4 regions of the Streptomyces sp. NPDC050418 genome follow, and region 2 is predicted to be linked to each of the others. Evidence: riboswitches for the same ligand, from Rfam matches in the RefSeq annotation. Region 2 holds a riboswitch; each other region holds the start of a gene.

Evidence for each region. Region 2 has a riboswitch for cyclic di-AMP ahead of ACIBI4_RS03020 (peptidoglycan DD-metalloendopeptidase family protein). Riboswitches for the same ligand answer to the same signal wherever they lie in the genome.
Region 1: linked by a shared signal. The riboswitch ahead of ACIBI4_RS13270 (transglycosylase family protein) and the one ahead of ACIBI4_RS03020 (peptidoglycan DD-metalloendopeptidase family protein) in region 2 are both predicted to bind cyclic di-AMP.
Region 3: linked by a shared signal. The riboswitch ahead of ACIBI4_RS08745 (NlpC/P60 family protein) and the one ahead of ACIBI4_RS03020 (peptidoglycan DD-metalloendopeptidase family protein) in region 2 are both predicted to bind cyclic di-AMP.
Region 4: linked by a shared signal. The riboswitch ahead of ACIBI4_RS31545 (M23 family metallopeptidase) and the one ahead of ACIBI4_RS03020 (peptidoglycan DD-metalloendopeptidase family protein) in region 2 are both predicted to bind cyclic di-AMP.

Annotation. Positions count from the first base shown of each region.
Region 1 covers NZ_JBITIG010000005.1:103,467-107,671, reverse strand. Annotated here, with positions in the region: gene ACIBI4_RS13280 (cytochrome P450) at 1-4, shown strand, start outside; gene ACIBI4_RS13275 (transglycosylase family protein) at 257-1,255, shown strand; cyclic di-AMP (ydaO/yuaA leader) riboswitch at 1,462-1,651, shown strand; gene ACIBI4_RS13270 (transglycosylase family protein) at 1,655-2,371, shown strand; gene eno (phosphopyruvate hydratase) at 2,651-3,937, shown strand; gene ACIBI4_RS13260 (septum formation initiator family protein) at 4,086-4,205, shown strand, end outside.
Region 2 covers NZ_JBITIG010000001.1:661,928-666,132, forward strand. Annotated here, with positions in the region: gene ACIBI4_RS03015 (SGNH/GDSL hydrolase family protein) at 1-469, opposite strand, end outside; gene ACIBI4_RS03020 (peptidoglycan DD-metalloendopeptidase family protein) at 725-1,618, opposite strand; cyclic di-AMP (ydaO/yuaA leader) riboswitch at 1,622-1,798, opposite strand; gene ACIBI4_RS03025 (alpha-galactosidase) at 2,062-4,176, opposite strand.
Region 3 covers NZ_JBITIG010000003.1:280,670-284,874, forward strand. Annotated here, with positions in the region: gene ACIBI4_RS08740 (hypothetical protein) at 224-577, shown strand; gene ACIBI4_RS08745 (NlpC/P60 family protein) at 606-1,775, opposite strand; cyclic di-AMP (ydaO/yuaA leader) riboswitch at 1,782-1,926, opposite strand; gene pcrA (DNA helicase PcrA) at 2,155-4,205, shown strand, end outside.
Region 4 covers NZ_JBITIG010000016.1:20,795-24,999, forward strand. Annotated here, with positions in the region: gene ACIBI4_RS31540 (aldo/keto reductase) at 1-358, opposite strand, end outside; gene ACIBI4_RS31545 (M23 family metallopeptidase) at 577-1,632, opposite strand; cyclic di-AMP (ydaO/yuaA leader) riboswitch at 1,644-1,809, opposite strand; gene ACIBI4_RS31550 (PP2C family protein-serine/threonine phosphatase) at 2,011-3,150, opposite strand; tRNA gene ACIBI4_RS31555 (tRNA-Met) at 3,289-3,362, opposite strand; gene ACIBI4_RS31560 (FtsX-like permease family protein) at 3,446-4,205, opposite strand, start outside.

The DNA of each region.
Region 1 (4,205 bases), on a different contig from region 2:
CTGACGACCGCTCGTAACTGACGCCTTGTCAAAACTGTGACTTTCACGTGATCTGCGCTGCATCGACTTGTGACTGACGTTCGATTGCGGCTACGTTCACCGCTTAGCTCAACTGTCACGGCAGTGTCGGCGCAGCGGTGTCGTCACGGCGGTGCAGGCAAGGCAGTGCAGTCACGCGAAAGGCGTTCACATGCTTTCCGGGAACGGTCGTCACCGTCGCCCCCGCCAGGCTCCCGCCCTGGTCGTCGCAGCCGGAGTGACCGGCTCAGCACTCGCGCTGCCGCTGTTCGGTGCGTCGGGTGCGAGCGCGGCCGACGGCGCGCAGTGGGACCGGCTCGCCGAGTGCGAGAGCGGTGGCGTGTGGAGTGCGAACTTCGGCAACGGGTATTACGGCGGGCTGCAGTTCGACCAGGCGACCTGGGAGGAGTTCGGCGGGCTCGACTATGCGCCGACCGCCGATCTGGCCAGCCGCTCCGAGCAGATAGCCGTGGCCGAGAAGGCGCTGGATGCGCGGGGGGTCCAGGCCTGGGCCACGTGTGCGCCGGTCGCCGGGCTCGGGCAGGCGGGTGCGGACGAGTCCGCCGACGCCGGTGACGAGCAGGGTGGTGGGAGCGAGGCGTCCGACCGGGCCAAGTCCGGTGATGACTCGGATGGCTCGGGTGAGTCGGATGAGTCGGGTAAGGCCGATAAGGGGAGTAAGGGCGATACGTCTGATTCGGGCGAGCGGGGTGGGCAGGGCGAGTCGGCCGACCCCTCTGCTCCCGAGGCGACGACGCTTCCGACGCTGCCCCTCTTCCCGTCCTACGGCGGCGGCGACTGGAACGCCGGCGGTTCCGCGGGCGGCGCCACCGAGACCCCCGGGGATGATCTGGGCATTCCGGACGAGCTGCCCACTCCCGGCGCGACCGGCGAGGCGGACGGCAGTGACAAGTCCGACAACTCCGGCGGCGAGTCCGGCACTTCGTCCGAGGACTCCTCCGGCCGTCACCGTGGCGACCGCGCCGCCGACGACTCCGCGGACACCGAGCGCGGCTCCTCCGGCCGTCACGCCTCGCGTGACGACGCCTCGGGCCGCGACAAGGGCGCCTCGGACGATCCGTACACCGTGCGGCCCGGCGACAGCCTCTGGGGCATCGCCGACGAGCAGGAGGTCGACGGCGGCTGGTCCGCCCTTTACGGCGGCAACCGCCTGGTCATCGGGGATGACCCGGACTTCATCGTGCCCGGTCAGAACCTTGATCTCGGAGTGAAGTGACGGCGTAACACGGGTGCGGACATAGGCCAGTTCAGCCGTGAATGTCCGTAATAAAGGAGCTTCGGGGGAAGTGAGAGATGGGTCTCACGTCCCCCGATTCTCTTTGTCTTTCCGGTGTTTGCCTGTTTACGGTCGTGACCGCTCGCCACTGGCGGGCCCCGACGACCGCACGCCGAATCCTGCCGGCGGTCACCCGGGAACAGTCGTCGCGTCATGCGCCGTAGGCAGGAGCGGGGGACCCAAGGTTTGTGCCGTGAGCGGCGGTTGAGAGACCGCCGGTCCGGCTTGGGGTGAAGTGTCCGATATCTACGAGCTGCTGCTCGTGGAGGACGGACGCCGGGTACTCACTGGACCCGAACCCGACAGCTCACCTCGCAGGCGTCGGTGAGGGGAAACTCCATGCTGTTTTCGGGCAAGGGCACCGGTAAGCACCGTCGTCTGACCAAGAGCGAGAAGGCCGTCCGCGCCGTCACCCTGGCGGGTGTCGCCGGCGCCGCCGTCGCCGCGCCGCTGATGACCGCGGGCTCCGCCTCGGCCGCGACCGCCTCCGAGTGGGACCAGGTCGCGCAGTGCGAGGCCGGTGGCAACTGGTCGATCAACACGGGCAACGGCTACTACGGCGGCCTCCAGTTCTCGGCCTCCACCTGGGCCGGCTACGGCGGCACCGCGTACGCGCCGACCGCCGACCAGGCGACCAAGGACCAGCAGATCGCCATCGCCGAGAAGGTCCTCGCGGGCCAGGGCAAGGGCGCCTGGCCGAGCTGTGGCGTGGGCCTGTCCAACGCGACGTACAGCGGTGGCGCCGCCGAGGCCGCCCCCCAGCAGGAGGCCCCGAAGCAGGAGGCCCCGAAGCAGGAGGCCCCGAAGCAGGAGGCCGCCCCGCAGCGCGACTCCGCCCCGAAGGCCGACCGCTCCAAGCGCACCGTCGAGACCCCGACCGGCAAGAAGGTCAAGAAGGGTGACGGCGAGTACAAGGTGAAGGCCGGTGACACCCTCTCGAAGATCGCCGAGGCGAAGGACGTCAAGGGCGGCTGGGAGAAGCTCTTCAAGCTGAACGACGACATCGTCGAGGACGCGGACTTCATCTACCCGGGTCAGCAGCTCCACCTGAGCTGATCCGGCGGGCCGGCTCCCGGTGAGCCGGCCACCTCGGGCGATTCCCCCCATGCCCCCACAAAGCTCCCGCCCCGGCGCGCCATCCCCCGTGCGCGCCGGGGCGGGTCTGTTTTCACGGACAGGGCCCTTCTGCCCCGTAATACGGGCCTTCGGGCCTCTTTTCGTCCCAGGGGACGGGCGGTCGGCTGGCCGATGCCTCAGAGGCGGTTAGGCTCGTGTCGCAAGGCCAAAGAGACCCTGCACCCATGCGTCACATATTGCGTCACATCCCAGAAGGAGATGCTCGTGCCGTCCATCGACGTCGTCGTAGCCCGGGAAATCCTGGACTCCCGAGGTAACCCCACGGTCGAGGTCGAGGTCGGCCTCGACGACGGCAGCACGGGTCGTGCTGCTGTTCCGTCCGGTGCCTCCACCGGTGCGTTCGAGGCTGTTGAGCTCCGCGACGGAGACGCCAACCGCTACCAGGGCAAGGGCGTCGAGAAGGCCGTCCTGGCCGTCATCGAGCAGCTCGGCCCGGAGCTCGTCGGCTACGACGCCACCGAGCAGCGCCTCATCGACCAGGCCATGATCGACCTGGACGCCACCGACAACAAGGGCTCGCTCGGCGCCAACGCCATCCTCGGCGTCTCGCTCGCCGTGGCCCACGCCGCCTCCGAGGCCAGCGACCTGCCGCTGTTCCGCTACCTGGGCGGCCCGAACGCGCACCTGCTGCCCGTTCCGATGATGAACATCCTCAACGGTGGGTCGCACGCCGACTCCAACGTGGACATCCAGGAGTTCATGATCGCCCCGATCGGCGCGGAGTCCTTCTCCGAGGCCCTGCGCTGGGGCACCGAGGTCTACCACACGCTGAAGTCCGTGCTGAAGAGCAAGGGCCTGGCCACCGGCCTCGGCGACGAGGGCGGCTTCGCCCCGAACCTGGGCTCCAACCGCGAGGCCCTCGACCTCATCGTCGAGGCCATCAAGCAGGCCGGTTACATCCCCGGCCAGCAGATCGCGCTCGCGCTCGATGTCGCCGCCTCCGAGTTCTACAAGGACGGCAAGTACGAGTTCGAGGGCAAGTCCCTCTCGGCCGCCGAGATGACCGAGTACTACGAGGGTCTCGTCGCCGACTTCCCGCTGGTCTCCATCGAGGACCCGCTGTTCGAGGACGACTGGGCGGGCTGGAAGGTTCTCACCGACAAGCTGGGCGAGAAGGTCCAGATCGTCGGCGACGACTTCTTCGTCACCAACCCGGAGCGTCTGGCCCGCGGCATCGAGGAGGGCTCCGCCAACGCCCTCCTGGTCAAGGTGAACCAGATCGGTTCGCTCACCGAGACCCTGGAAGCCGTCGCGCTCGCGCAGAACAACGGCTACAAGTGCATGATGTCCCATCGCTCCGGCGAGACCGAGGACGTCACGATCGCCGATCTGGCCGTCGCCACCAACTGCGGCCAGATCAAGACCGGCGCCCCGGCCCGCTCCGAGCGCGTCGCCAAGTACAACCAGCTGCTGCGCATCGAGGAGATCCTCGACGACGCCGCGGTGTACGCCGGCCGCAGCGCGTTCCCGCGCTTCAAGGGCTGAGCACCCCCGGATAGCCGCGACTAGCCAGTCGTACGGGCTTTGCATCCAAGGGAATAATCAAGGAGCAAAGGCGTAGCGAAGCGAAGCGTCCCCGCACCCGGTCCCGTACCGTGTGCGGGGACGTCGGCGTGTACGGGGAGGCGAGGACATGGGAGCCACGAAGGAGCGGGACCGGTTCTCCACCGCCACCCGTATCCGGCTGCTCGGCGAGCAGACCGCCGCCCGTGTCTACCGCTCCCAGACCCGCCGCCAGGCCCGCCGTTCCCGC
Region 2 (4,205 bases):
GCACCGGGCAGTCGTAGCGGTCGGCGATGGCACGGACATGCGCGGTGTACGTGGCGATCTTGCCGCGCAGATGCTTGAGCACCGGGACGTCGCGGGTGTCGAAGCCGGTGGTCACGACGACGGTGCCGACCGCCGCGGTCAGCTCCGCGACGGCCCGCTCGAAGCGCTCGGCGACATCGTCCGGGTCGGTGCCGGGGCGGATGATGTCGTTGCCGCCGGCGCAGAAGGTGACGAGTTCGGGCGCGAGCTCCAACGCGCGCGGCACCTGGTCCTCGACGATCTGGTCGAGGAGCTTGCCGCGTACGGCCAGATTGGCGTAGCGGAAGCTGTGCTCGGGATGGCGGTCGGCGAGCAGCACCGCGAGCCGGTCCGCCCAGCCGACGAAGGTGCCGTCGGGGCCGGGGTCGCCGACGCCTTCGGTGAAGCTGTCGCCGAGGGCCACATAGGAGGCGAACGCCGCCGGTGTCACGGCGGCGGGGCCTGCGGGTGTCGTCGAGTCGGGGTCTGCGGGTGTCGTCGAATCATCTGCCACGTCGGCATATTTTTCACCCCGGGAAGTGACCTACGCCACCGTAACCACTCTTGACAGCCCGTGATCTAGGCCACCGCAAAATCTCCACCAACCCGGAATAGGCTCGTACGCCACAAATGCCCGGTATCCGGAGCCTCGTCGGCCCCGGATACCGGGCAGTGAGTCAAGCGCGCCCCAAGAGGGACTGCGGCGTCAGAGCGAGACGCCGTGCGAGCGCAGGTAGGCGACCGGGTCCATGTCCGAGCCGTAGCCCGGGCCGGTGCGGACCTCGAAGTGCAGGTGCGGTCCGGTGGAGTTTCCGGTCGAGCCGACGAGGCCGATCTGCGTGCCGCCGGAGACGGACTGACCGGTGGAGACGGAGAGCTGCGACATGTGGGCGTACTGCGAGTAGCGGCCGTCCTCGTGCCGGATGACGACCTCGTTGCCGTACGAGCCGCTCCAGCCCGCGGAGACGACGGTGCCCGCACCGATGGCCTTGACCGGCGAGCCGGCGGGGGCCGCGAAGTCGGTGCCGGTGTGGTAGCCGCTGGACCACATGGCGCCGGCGGTCCGGTACTGCGTGGAGACACCGGCGGTGACCGGGGCGGTGAAGCCGGAGGCGGCCTGCTGCGCGGGGGCCTCGGCCTTGGCGGCGGCCGGCTCGGCCTTCGCCTTGGAGGCAGGGGCGGCGGAGTCGCCGGAGGAGGACTTCGCCGAGCCGGCGGCGTCGGCGTACGACTGCACGATGGCACCGACCTTGAGCGTCACGCCCGGGCGGATCACGCGCGGGTCGTCGCCGACGGCCTTCTTGTTCGCGGCGTAGAGCGGCTTCCAGCCGCCGTCGATGTCCTGGTCGGCGGCTATGGAGGCCAGCGAGTCACCGACGGCGACGGTGTACGTCTTGTCGGCGGACGCGGCCTGCGCGGCCGGCGCGCTCGCGGGCAGGGCCTCGGCGACGGCGGCCGGGGCGGCCTGCGGGGTGGCGGCCTGCGCGCCCGTCGCGCCGAACAGCGGCAGGGCGAGCGCGGCACCGCCGGTGCCGGCGACGGCGAACGTACGGGTCAGACGGGCGGACTTGGGACGACGGTGCTTACCCTTCGCGGGCATGGCGCATTCCTTCTCCGTCGCCTGCGAGGTGAGCTGTCGGGTTCGGGCTGGAGATGCCCGGCCGCATGAAGGCGACTTCACCCCAAGCCGCTCCGGCGGGACCGGAGACGGCGTCGTGCCATCGGGTCCCCCGCTCCTGCCGTACACGGGTGCGTGGCTGAATTCCGGCGGCGGCAGGATTGGGCGTCCACCGGATGTCGGCGACCGTAGGCGAGCACCCACCGGGAAACAAACACCCCAATTCCCTTGGACCGCACCGAAGCTGATCCATTCCGGGAATTGCCGTGACACTCCGTGAATGAAGGATCTTTAGGGTCCGCATACGCCGCGGAATTCGGCACGGAAGATCGCCACACACGGTCACGAATATGATCCCGCTCACGCCCCGCGCGCCATCAGCCCTCATTTCAGGGCCAGTTACACCTTAGGTTCAGAAACGGGCATTAGGGGCGGACGCGATGGAACCGGTAGACACCGGCATCGAAGTCTCCCTTCAGACCGGTGGGCAGTCCGTGATGCAGAAGTACGGCCCCACGATGCACCTCGCCGTCCCGGCCGCCGCCCGCTCCGCCCGCACCGATGAGCTCGTACGAGGCGTCCGCGGCGATCCCGCGCAGGCGAACGGGCGGGACGGGCTCCCCGTTCCGCTGGGCCTGCAGCCACGCCAGGACCACGACCTCGTCCCCGCGTACGTACTGCACGGCGCTCAGCCCGCCGTCCGGTGGCAGCAGCCGGTACAGGTCCCCGAGCTGCACGGTGTCCCGTATGTCCTTGTAGAGGGAGACCCATGCTCGGGCCTCGGCCAGTTCCTCCGTGCTCCACTCGGCGAGGTCGCCGCCCACGCCGAGCACGCCCGCCATGGCGCTCACGAAGCGGAAGCGCAGCGAGCTCACGCGGTCGTTCAGCTGCACGTTCGGACTGTCGGTGACCCAGGCGGCCATGACCCGCGCGGGATGGATCTGGGTGAAGCCGTGCTGGATGGCGAGCCGGTCCAGGGGGTCGGTGTTGTCGGAGGTCCACACCTGGTCCGTACGGCTCAGGACGCCCAGGTCGATCCGGCCGCCACCGCCCGAGCAGGATTCGAAGGCGACGGACGGATGGGCCGCGCGCAGCCGGTCGAGCAGCCGGTAGAAGGCATGTACATGCTCGTTCCAGAGTTTCTGCGGATACGGCTCTCCCGGCCATCCTGCATCCGTGAAACAGCGGTTGAAGTCCCACTTCACGTAGTCGACGGGTGCCGAGGAAAGCAGGGTGTGCAGCTGTTCCCAGAGATACTCCTGGACGTCCTCGCGGGCCAGATTGAGCACCAGTTGATTACGGAATTCGGTCCGCGTGCGACCGGGATGGCACTGAACCCAGTCCGGATGCGCCCGGTACAGATCGCTGTCCGCATTCACCATTTCCGGTTCGACCCAGATGCCGAACTGCATTCCGAGCGTGTGCACTTCGTCGGCGAGCGGCTTGAGCCCGCCGGGGAATCGGTCGGGATTGGGCGTCCAGTCCCCCAGCCCGGCACGGTCGTTCACCCGCGCGCCGAACCACGCGTCGTCCACGACGAAGAGTTCGATGCCCATCGCGGCCGCGTGGCGGGCGAGTCCGAGCTGCTGTGGCGCCGAGATGTCGAAGTTCGTCGCCTCCCACGAGTTGAAGAGGACCGGGCGCACCTGCTCCGCGTCCGGGATGACGTGTTCCCGCTGGTACGCGTGCCAGGCGCGGCTCGCGCCGCCGAAGCCGCCGTCGCTCCACAGTCCGGCGAACACCGGCGTGCGCCAGGTGTCCCCTGGTGCGAGCAGGACCTGCCCGGAGTCGTCATGGCCCGTACCCCCCGTGATCTGCACCAGGCCGGTGGGCAGCTTCTGCACGGCGATCCGCCACGAGCCCGACCAGGCGAGCGCACAGCCGTAGACCTCACCGTGCTCCTCGCCGGCCCCTTCCGCGTCCAGGGCGACCCACGGCAGGGACTGATGCCCGGTGTGCCCGCGCCGGCTGCCGATCAGATGCTCCCCGTACGCGAGCGGCACCTGCTCGAGGCGGGACTCGGCAGCCCAGCGGCCGTGCACCTGGGTGAGCCGCCAGGCGTCGCGCGCGGGAAGCGTCCAGGCCGCAGAGTCGGCGCGCAGCACCTCGACGGCGGGGCCGTCTCCCTCGTGGACGAGTTCGGCGGACCGCTCCACGACATCGCCGCGCATGCCGTAGGACAGCGTGACGCGCAGCCGGTGCAGCTCGTCACGGAAGGCGAGTCCGAGCACTCCGTCGTCGTACGAGGCGGCGGCGAACTGCCATTCCGTGCCCCGCACTTCGGGCGTCCGCACCGACAGCGACGGCCGGACGAACCGTGGCCCGCCCTCCACCGGATACTCCTCGCGCCCGTCCAGCGGCGACTCGAATCCGCTGCCGCGGGGCCCGGGCCGTGCCGCGAGGGCCTCCGCGTCGGCGAGGGTGATGCGCGGTCCCCAGTGGAGATGGACGAGTTCATCGCGCTCGGTCAGCAGGAGGGCGTAGCTGCTGGTGGGCCCGGAGAGCAGCCACACTCGTCCGTTGCCGCCGATGTCGATCATCAAGCCCCCACCAATCATCAACACATTCC
Region 3 (4,205 bases), on a different contig from region 2:
GCCGCCGGACCTCTCGGCGGTAGTGGCCGACTGCCGTCCCGATGGTGCCCGGACGGCGGTGGGGAGCCGGTCACTGGGCAAGGACGCTAAACCTCTCCGTCACCACCTGGTAACGGAAAGTGCGGAAGTGGTCATACGTGAGGGGGAGTTGGCCGCCTATGACCGCTCAAGTGGCAGCGGGTGGCCAGGTGGTGCGGCAGGCTGACCGGCTAGGCTCCGGCCCATGGACGTACTCAAGGACGTGTTCGTCGCGCTGCACATCATCGGCATCGCGTCGCTGCTGGGTGGATTCCTCACGCAGATGAAGGCGATGGGCGAGGGCACCGCCCGCTTCACCAAGGCGATGCTGCACGGCGCGCTCACGATGCTGGTCACCGGAGTCGCCCTGGTCGGCCTCAACGAGGCCGATGACAACGCCGTCAACAACATCAAGATCGGCATCAAACTCGCCGTCCTCATCGTCATCCTCGGCCTCGTCTACGTGAAGCGGGACGAGGAGCAGGTCGACAAGGGGATGTTCGCGGCGGTCGGCGCACTGACCACCGCGAACATCTTCATCGCGACCCTCTGGAACTGACGCCCCAGCCGCTGTGCCGGGCGTACGACTATGCCGGGCGTACGACGCTGTGGATCGGCATGTAGTAGATCGACTCGGTCCGCACGTTGGCGCCCGGCTTCGGCGCGTGGATCATCTCGCCGTTGCCGATGTAGATGCCCACGTGGCTGATGTCGTCGTAGAAGAAGACGAGATCGCCGGGCTTGGCGTTGTCGACGGACACCGTCGTGCCGACCTTCACCTGGTCCCAGGTGGTGCGCGGCAGCTCGATGCCCGCCGCGGCCCATGCCTTCTGTGTGAGACCTGAGCAGTCGTACGAATCGGGGCCTGCCGCGCCCCAGACGTACGGCTTGCCGATCTGGGAGCGGGCGAAGGAGATCACCTTCTCGGCCTTGGCCGCGTAGGAGTCGTCCTCGGAAGCAGGTGGATCGGCCGGTTTCTCGGCGGCCTCTTCCTCCTCCTTCGCTGCCTCTTCCTTGGCGGCCTCCTCGGCCGCCTTGCGCTTCGCCTCGGCCTCGGCGGCCTGCTTCGCGGCCAGCTCCTCGGCCTTGCGCTTGGCCTCGGCCTCCCGCTTGCGCTCCAGCTCCGCGAGCCGCGCCTTCTCCTCGGCCGTCAGCTTCGAGAGCAGCTCGCGCGCCTCGCCCAGCTTCTTCTGGACGTCCTTCTTGCTGGTCTTCAGCTCCGACTCGGAGTCGGACAGCTGCGCGAGGGAGTCGGTGGCCTCGTCCCGCTTGTCGTCGGCCTGCGTGCGCAGCTCCTGGAAGTCCTCGACGGCCTTCAGCTGCTGGCCGGAGAGCCGCCCCATGAGCTGACGCTGCTCGAAGTAGTCCTCGGGGCTGTCCGAGAGCAGGAGGACGGCGGTGTCGGAGGCGCCGCCGTTGCGGTACTGGGCGGTCGCGATCTGGCCGAGCTCGAGCCGGGCCTCGTTGACCTTCGCGGTGCGCTCGGCGACCTCGTCCTGCAGCCCGTTCAGTTTGTCGCGCTGCTGCTTCGACCGCTCTTTGGCGAGGTTGTACTGCTGGGTGGCGGAACCGGCCTCGCGGTAGAGGTCGTCGACTTTCTTCTGCACCTCTTCGAGGGAGGGCTTGTCGGGCTCGGTGCCGGGCGCCGCGTTCGCGGTCTGCGCGAGCAGCGCCACGGAGGTCAGCGCGGCCGAGGTGATCCCGACGGCGTGCGAGGTACGTATTCGACTGGTCCGCGGCTTGCGGTGCGACGCCAAGACCGGCGCTCCTTCCGATGGGCGCCTACCGGGTTAGCTGTCGGGTTCGGGCGAGGAAGGTCTGCCCTACGGGACATGTGTGGGGCTGTCCCGATTCACCCCAAGGTCTGGGTGGGTCCCCGGCTCCGGATTGCCGCGGCGTGCGACGCTCCGGACTCGACGCAGGCCGCCCGGTCCCGGCGACTGTCGCCGGTGGGGGTACGAGCAGCCCGCGGAGCACGCTAGCCAACTCGTGTGGTCCGTGTGAAGGTTGATGTTCGATATGCCCGATACATTTTCGTGACCTTGGTGCGCGCGGCCCGCCCGTACCGCCAGGAAAGGGGCAGGCTGACCGAACCCGGAACGGGCTGTCACACCGGACGCCTAGACTCGGTAGGCGATGAGCAGCCTCTTTGACGACAGTTTCCTGGCGGGCCTCCAGGGCAAGGGCCGGCCCGGGCGCGAACCCCACGGCGGGCATGAGCCCCACGACCACGGACCGCCGCCTCCTCCCGAGGACGAGGGCCCGGAGGAGATTCCGGCCGACTTGTTCGGCGGGAAGTTCGACGCGCCCGCACACCGGGACGCGTACTACCGCGACGGCGCCCCGCGCCCGGTCCTGGACAGCGCGGCCCTGCTCGAAGGGCTGAACGAGAACCAGCGCGCGGCCGTCACCCACAGCGACACCCCGCTGCTCATCGTGGCCGGCGCGGGCTCGGGCAAGACCCGCGTCCTGACCCACCGCATCGCGTACCTGCTCGCCGAGCGGAACGTGCACCCGGGCCAGATCCTCGCGATCACCTTCACCAACAAGGCCGCGGGCGAGATGAAGGAGCGCGTCGAGGACCTCGTCGGCCCGCGGGCCAACGCGATGTGGGTGATGACCTTCCACAGCGCGTGCGTACGGATCCTGCGCCGCGAGTCGAAGAAGCTCGGCTTCACGTCCTCGTTCTCGATCTACGACGCGGCCGACTCGAAGCGCCTGATGGCCCTGGTCTGCCGCGATCTGGACCTGGACCCGAAGCGCTTCCCGCCCAAGGCCTTCAGCGCGAAGATCTCCAACCTCAAGAATGAGCTCATCGACGAGGAGGACTTCGCGGGCCAGGCCGCCGACGGTTTCGAGAAGACCCTCGCCCAGGCCTATGCGATGTACCAGTCGCGGCTGCGCGAGGCCAACGCGCTCGACTTCGACGACCTGATCATGACCACGGTCAACCTGCTGCGCGCCTTCCCGGACGTGGCCGAGCACTACCGCCGCCGCTTCCGGCACGTGATGGTCGACGAGTACCAGGACACCAACCACGCGCAGTACGCGCTGGTGCGCGAGCTGGTCGGCACGGGCGCCCACGAGGAGGACGTACCGCCCAGCGAGTACGACCTGCCGCCCGCCGAGCTCTGCGTGGTGGGTGACGCGGACCAGTCCATCTACGCGTTCCGCGGCGCCACGATCCGCAACATCCTCGACTTCGAGGATGACTACCCGAACGCGACGACGATCCTCCTGGAGCAGAACTACCGCTCCACGCAGACGATCCTCTCCGCCGCCAACGCGGTCATCGAGCGCAACGAGTCGCGCCGCCCGAAGAACCTGTGGACCAACGCGGGCAGCGGCGCCCAGATCACCGGCTATGTGGCGGACAACGAGCACGACGAGGCCCAGTTCGTCGCCGAGGAGATCGACCGGCTCACGGACGCGGGCCACGCGAAGGCCGGTGATGTGGCGGTCTTCTACCGGACGAACGCGCAGTCCCGTGTCTTCGAGGAGATCTTCATCCGCGTCGGCCTGCCCTACAAGGTCGTCGGCGGCGTCCGCTTCTACGAGCGCAAGGAGGTCAGGGACGTCCTGGCCTATCTGCGCGTGCTCTCCAACCCCGAGGACACCGTCCCGCTGCGCCGCATCCTCAATGTGCCCAAGCGCGGCATCGGCGAGCGCGCCGAGGCGATGATCGACGCGCTGTCACTGCGGGAGAAGATCACCTTCCCGCAGGCGCTCACCCGGGTCGACGAGGCGTACGGGATGGCGGCCCGCTCCGCCAACGCCGTCAAGCGTTTCAACGTGCTGATGGAGGAGCTCCGTACGATCGTCGAATCCGGCGCGGGCCCGGCCACCGTCCTGGAGGCCGTGCTCGAACGGACCGGCTATCTCGCCGAGCTGCAGGCCTCCACGGACCCGCAGGACGAGACCCGCATCGAGAACCTCCAGGAACTCGCCGCCGTGGCCCTGGAGTTCGAGCAGGAGACCGAGGAAGGCGAGACGGGCACCCTCTCCGACTTCCTGGAGCGCGTCGCCCTCGTCGCCGACTCCGACCAGATCCCGGACGAGGAGGAGGACGGCTCGGGCGTCATCACGCTGATGACCCTGCACACCGCGAAGGGCCTCGAATTCCCTGTCGTCTTCCTGACCGGCATGGAGGACGGCGTCTTCCCGCACATGCGCGCGCTCGGCCAGAC
Region 4 (4,205 bases), on a different contig from region 2:
CGATGTAGTCGGTCCCGAGCCGCCGCAGCGACTCCTCGGCGGCCCCCTTGATGGTGGCGGCGGACAGCCCTTGGTACTCGGGGTGCGCGCCGACCTTGGTGGCGAGCACGACGTCGGAGCGGTTGCCGCGCGCGGCCAGCCACTTGCCGATCAGCGTCTCGGACTCGCCGCCCTTGTTGCCGGGCACCCAGGACGAGTAGGAGTCGGCGGTGTCGATGAAGTTGCCGCCGCCGGCGGTGTACGCGTCGAGTACGGCGAAGGTCTGGGACTCGTCGGCCGTCCAGCCGAAGACATTGCCACCGAGGCAGAGCGGGTGGACTTCGAGGTCGGAGGAGCCGAGAGGGCGCAAGGAGGTCATACAACGATCAACACCCGTACAGGAGACGCCTATTCCGCGCACTCCGCGCTCAAAAGCCCGCAAAACGCCTAAACCGGCAGCCCTGACGTCGGGGGGTTGCCGTCAGGACTGCCGGGGTTCAGGGAAGCGCACGCGCGCAGGGCCCGCGCGAGCGAATCTCGCGCGGGACTGCACGTTCTGTACGGGAGTTCAGGGCCGGGGGCCCTGCGACCGGAAGGTCAGGGAGTGAGGCCCTTGCTCTGCAGCCAGGCCATCGGGTCGATCAGGCTGCCGCCCGAGGTCTCGACCTCGAGGTGCAGGTGCGCACCGGTCGAGTTGCCGGTGGAGCCCACGCGGCCGATCGTGTCGCCGGTCGTGACCTTCTGGCCGACGTTGACGAGGATCGACGACTGGTGGTTGTACGCGATCTCGGTACCGTCCGAGAGCTCGACCACGGTGCGGTAGCCGTAGGAGCCGGACCAGCCGGCCTCCTTGACGGTGCCGGTGTGGACGGACTTGATCGGGGCGCCGCTCGACGCGGCGAAGTCCAGACCCGTGTGCGAGCCGGAGGCCCACATCGAGCCGGCCTGACCGAAGGTCGAGGTGATCGTGTACGAGGCGACCGGGAGCGAGTAGCTCTTGGCCAGCTTGGCGAGGCGCTCGGCCTCGGCCTTGCGCTTGGCCTCTTCCTCCGCCTTGCGCTTGGCCTCCGCCTCGGCCTTCTCGGCGGCTTCCTGCTTCTCGGCGGCGGCCTTCGCGGCCTGCTCGGCGGCGGCCTGCTCGGCGGCGGCCTGGGCGGCGGCGTCGGCCTCGTCCTCGGAGTTCTGCGCCTGCTCCAGGATCCGGGCCCGCAGCGCCTCGCCGGCGTCGGCGGTGGACTGCTCGCCGGTGGAGCTCGCGGCGGCCACGGGCAGCGTGGCCCCGGTGGCCTGGGCGACGCCGGGCTGTTCCTGCGGCTCGGCGTCGGAGTCGTCGGATATCAGGTCGCCGACGACGGGAATCTTCTTGGCCTGCTCACCGAGGTCCGGCATGGAGATCGGAACCGGCGGCTTGTCCTTGGCGGTCGCGATGCCACCTGCGCCCACGGCGGCGATGACGCCGACACCGAGCACCGTGGAGCTGCGCGCGAGTCCGCCGCGCTGCTTGGCCACGCGGTGCTTGCCACGGGGCGGACGAATGGATTCCTCGGTCGGGTTCCACTCCTCCCAGGGCTCGTCGTCGAACCTGAACTCCTGGGTGCCATCCGCGAAATACGGGGCGTTGGAGGTACTGCCACGGCCTGCGGGGGTCGCCACGGGGGCGGACTCCTTTCCTTCCTTCTCGCCTACCGGGTTAGCTGACGGGTTCGGAACAGGAAGGTTTCCTACGGGCGTTGACACCTCGCGGCGCCTCTGGAGAAGGCGCCTGCTTGCCCGATTCACCCCAAAAAGGTGGTTCCCCGGCTCCCTTGCGGGATTAAGCGTGTGCGCACGGAGCCATCTCTTGTGACGGCTGGGACGACCGCGCTGCGTTATCGAACGTTAATAGACAGAGGCCCGGGATTCCAAGCCGTTCCGACAGATCGTTAGCAGCTTTGGCCTGGACTTAGCGGACACGGAGGGGTGGAAACGGACGAGTCGCCAAGGAAGTTGGGAGGTTCCGTGGGCGTCAAAATTCTGACGGTGCATCAATTGTTATGCGGAGGGCTCCCCCTCGGTCACCTTCGGTGACCTCGACGCGGGCGGCCGTGCCACGGCGAGCAGCGCCATGTCGTCCGTCGACCCCCCGCCGGTGTGCTCGCGCACCTCCTCGGCGAGCGCCGCGAGCAACGCGTCGGGCCCGGGAAAGATCCGCCCGCCGATCCGCGCCGCCGGATCGTAGAAGGCCCCCTCGGCGCTGCGCGCCTCGCTCAGACCGTCCGTATAGAAGAGCAGGATCGCCCCGGCCGGCAGCTCCGCCTGCTCCGCACGGTCGGGCCAGGACGCCAGATCGGACATCCCGAGCGGCAGCGCGGCCTGCCGGGGCTCGATCACCCTCAGTTTCCCGTCGGGGTGCAGCAGGAGCGGCGGCGGATGCCCCCGGTTGATCAGCCGTACGACGTCATGTCCGTGCGGGATCTCGGCGAGCAGCGCGGTCGTGAACCCTTCCTCGGCGTCGAGCCCGTCACGCCGCGTCCCCTCCCGCGCGAGCGCCCGCTCGAGGCGCTGCGCGACAGCCTCCAGCGTGGCCTCCTGCTCCGCGGCCTCACGGAACGCCCCGATGACGACGGCCACCGCCTCGACGGCCCCGAGCCCCTTCCCCCGTACGTCCCCGACGATCAGCCGCACGCCGTGCGAACTGTCCTGCACCGCGTACAGGTCCCCGCCGATGAACGCGTCGGCCTGCGCGGCCTCGTACCGCGCCGCCACGTCGAGGCCGCCGATCCGCGCCGCGGGTTCCGGCAGCACGGCCCGCTGCGCGGCCTCCGCGATGTAGCGCACGGACGCGAGACGCTTCCCGCTCCGCGTGACGACCCGGTTGATCAGCACGGCCAGCACGCCGACCGTCACGATGGTGGCGATCTCGGTGAGGAACTCGACCTCGAGCAGATTGCCGTTGTAGAGGTGCACCCCGGTGGTGGCCGCGACGGCACACAGGGCCGCCACGATGGTGCCCGCCAGCGAGAAGAACGGCGCGGCGATCAGCGGTGCCGCCGAGTACAGCGGGGCGCCGGTGAACTTCGGCGGCGTCACGAAATCGAGCAGCAGCCCGCCCACGATCAGCAGCGGCGGCAGCGTCCGTACGAAGGCACGCGTCCGCGTGTCCCCGCCCCGGCCCTCCTCGCTGCCACGCACCCCACCAGGTTTCCGGTCCGGACCGGCAGCGGCGAACGGTGTGGCCCAAATGGGAACGCGGGACAGGCCCCGGACCCGCCCGGCTCCGGACACGACAAAGGCCCGGCACGCTTTCACGTGCCGGGCCTTCGCCCTTTGTAGCGGGGACAGGATTTGAACCTGCGACCTCTGGGTTATGAGCCCAGCGAGCTACCGAGCTGCTCCACCCCGCGTCGGTGAAATCAACTATACGCCATCGGGGGGATGCCTCTGACCAGAGTATTTCGGGGGGGGCGGCCGCTAAGGCGCGTGCGGCTCAGCCGCTGTGGGCCCGCGCCGTGAGATAGGGGTCCCGGCGCAGGACCTCACGGCTGCCGAGCAGCGTGCCGGCCGCCAGTCCGACGACGGGCAGGGTGAGTACGGCGAGCACCCAGGCGGCACCGGGCACGGAGTCGGCGAGCGTGATCCGCAGTCCGAGCACGTCACTGAGCGGACGGGCCAGCGCCAGGGACAGACCGGTTCCGACGACGGCGCCCACCGCTCCCGCCACACCGCCGGACAGCGCGGCCTCGCCCAGCAGGATCCGGCGCAGCTCGGAGCGGCCGGACCCGAGAATCCGCAGGATGGCGAACTGCCCGAGCCGCACCCGCGCGCTGTCCGCCGCACGCACGGCACCGAGGCCGGCCGCGACCAGCGCCAGGACGAACACCCCGGCACGCATGGCGAGGTCCGCCGCTCCGAACAGGCCGGGCAGATGACGGACCCGGTCGGCGACCGGCGCCGCCGAGAACCCCTCGGCCTGAAGCGCGGTGGTGACCCGGGCCACCTCCTTCTGGTGACCGACCACGACGACGGCGGACTGGGCGCCCTCCTTGTCACGGAAGTCCTCGGGTTCCTGACCGGCGCGCGCCGCGGCCAGCAGCGCCGCGGTGTCCTCGGCTAGATAGGCGGTGCCGGGCCCGTCGGCCTGCCAGCTGGGGTCGTACAGGGCGGTGATCTCGAGCGCGATGACGTCCGTGGTGCCGGACCCTGCACCCGTCGCCTTCGTATATCCGAAGTCCATGGTTCGGCCGAGG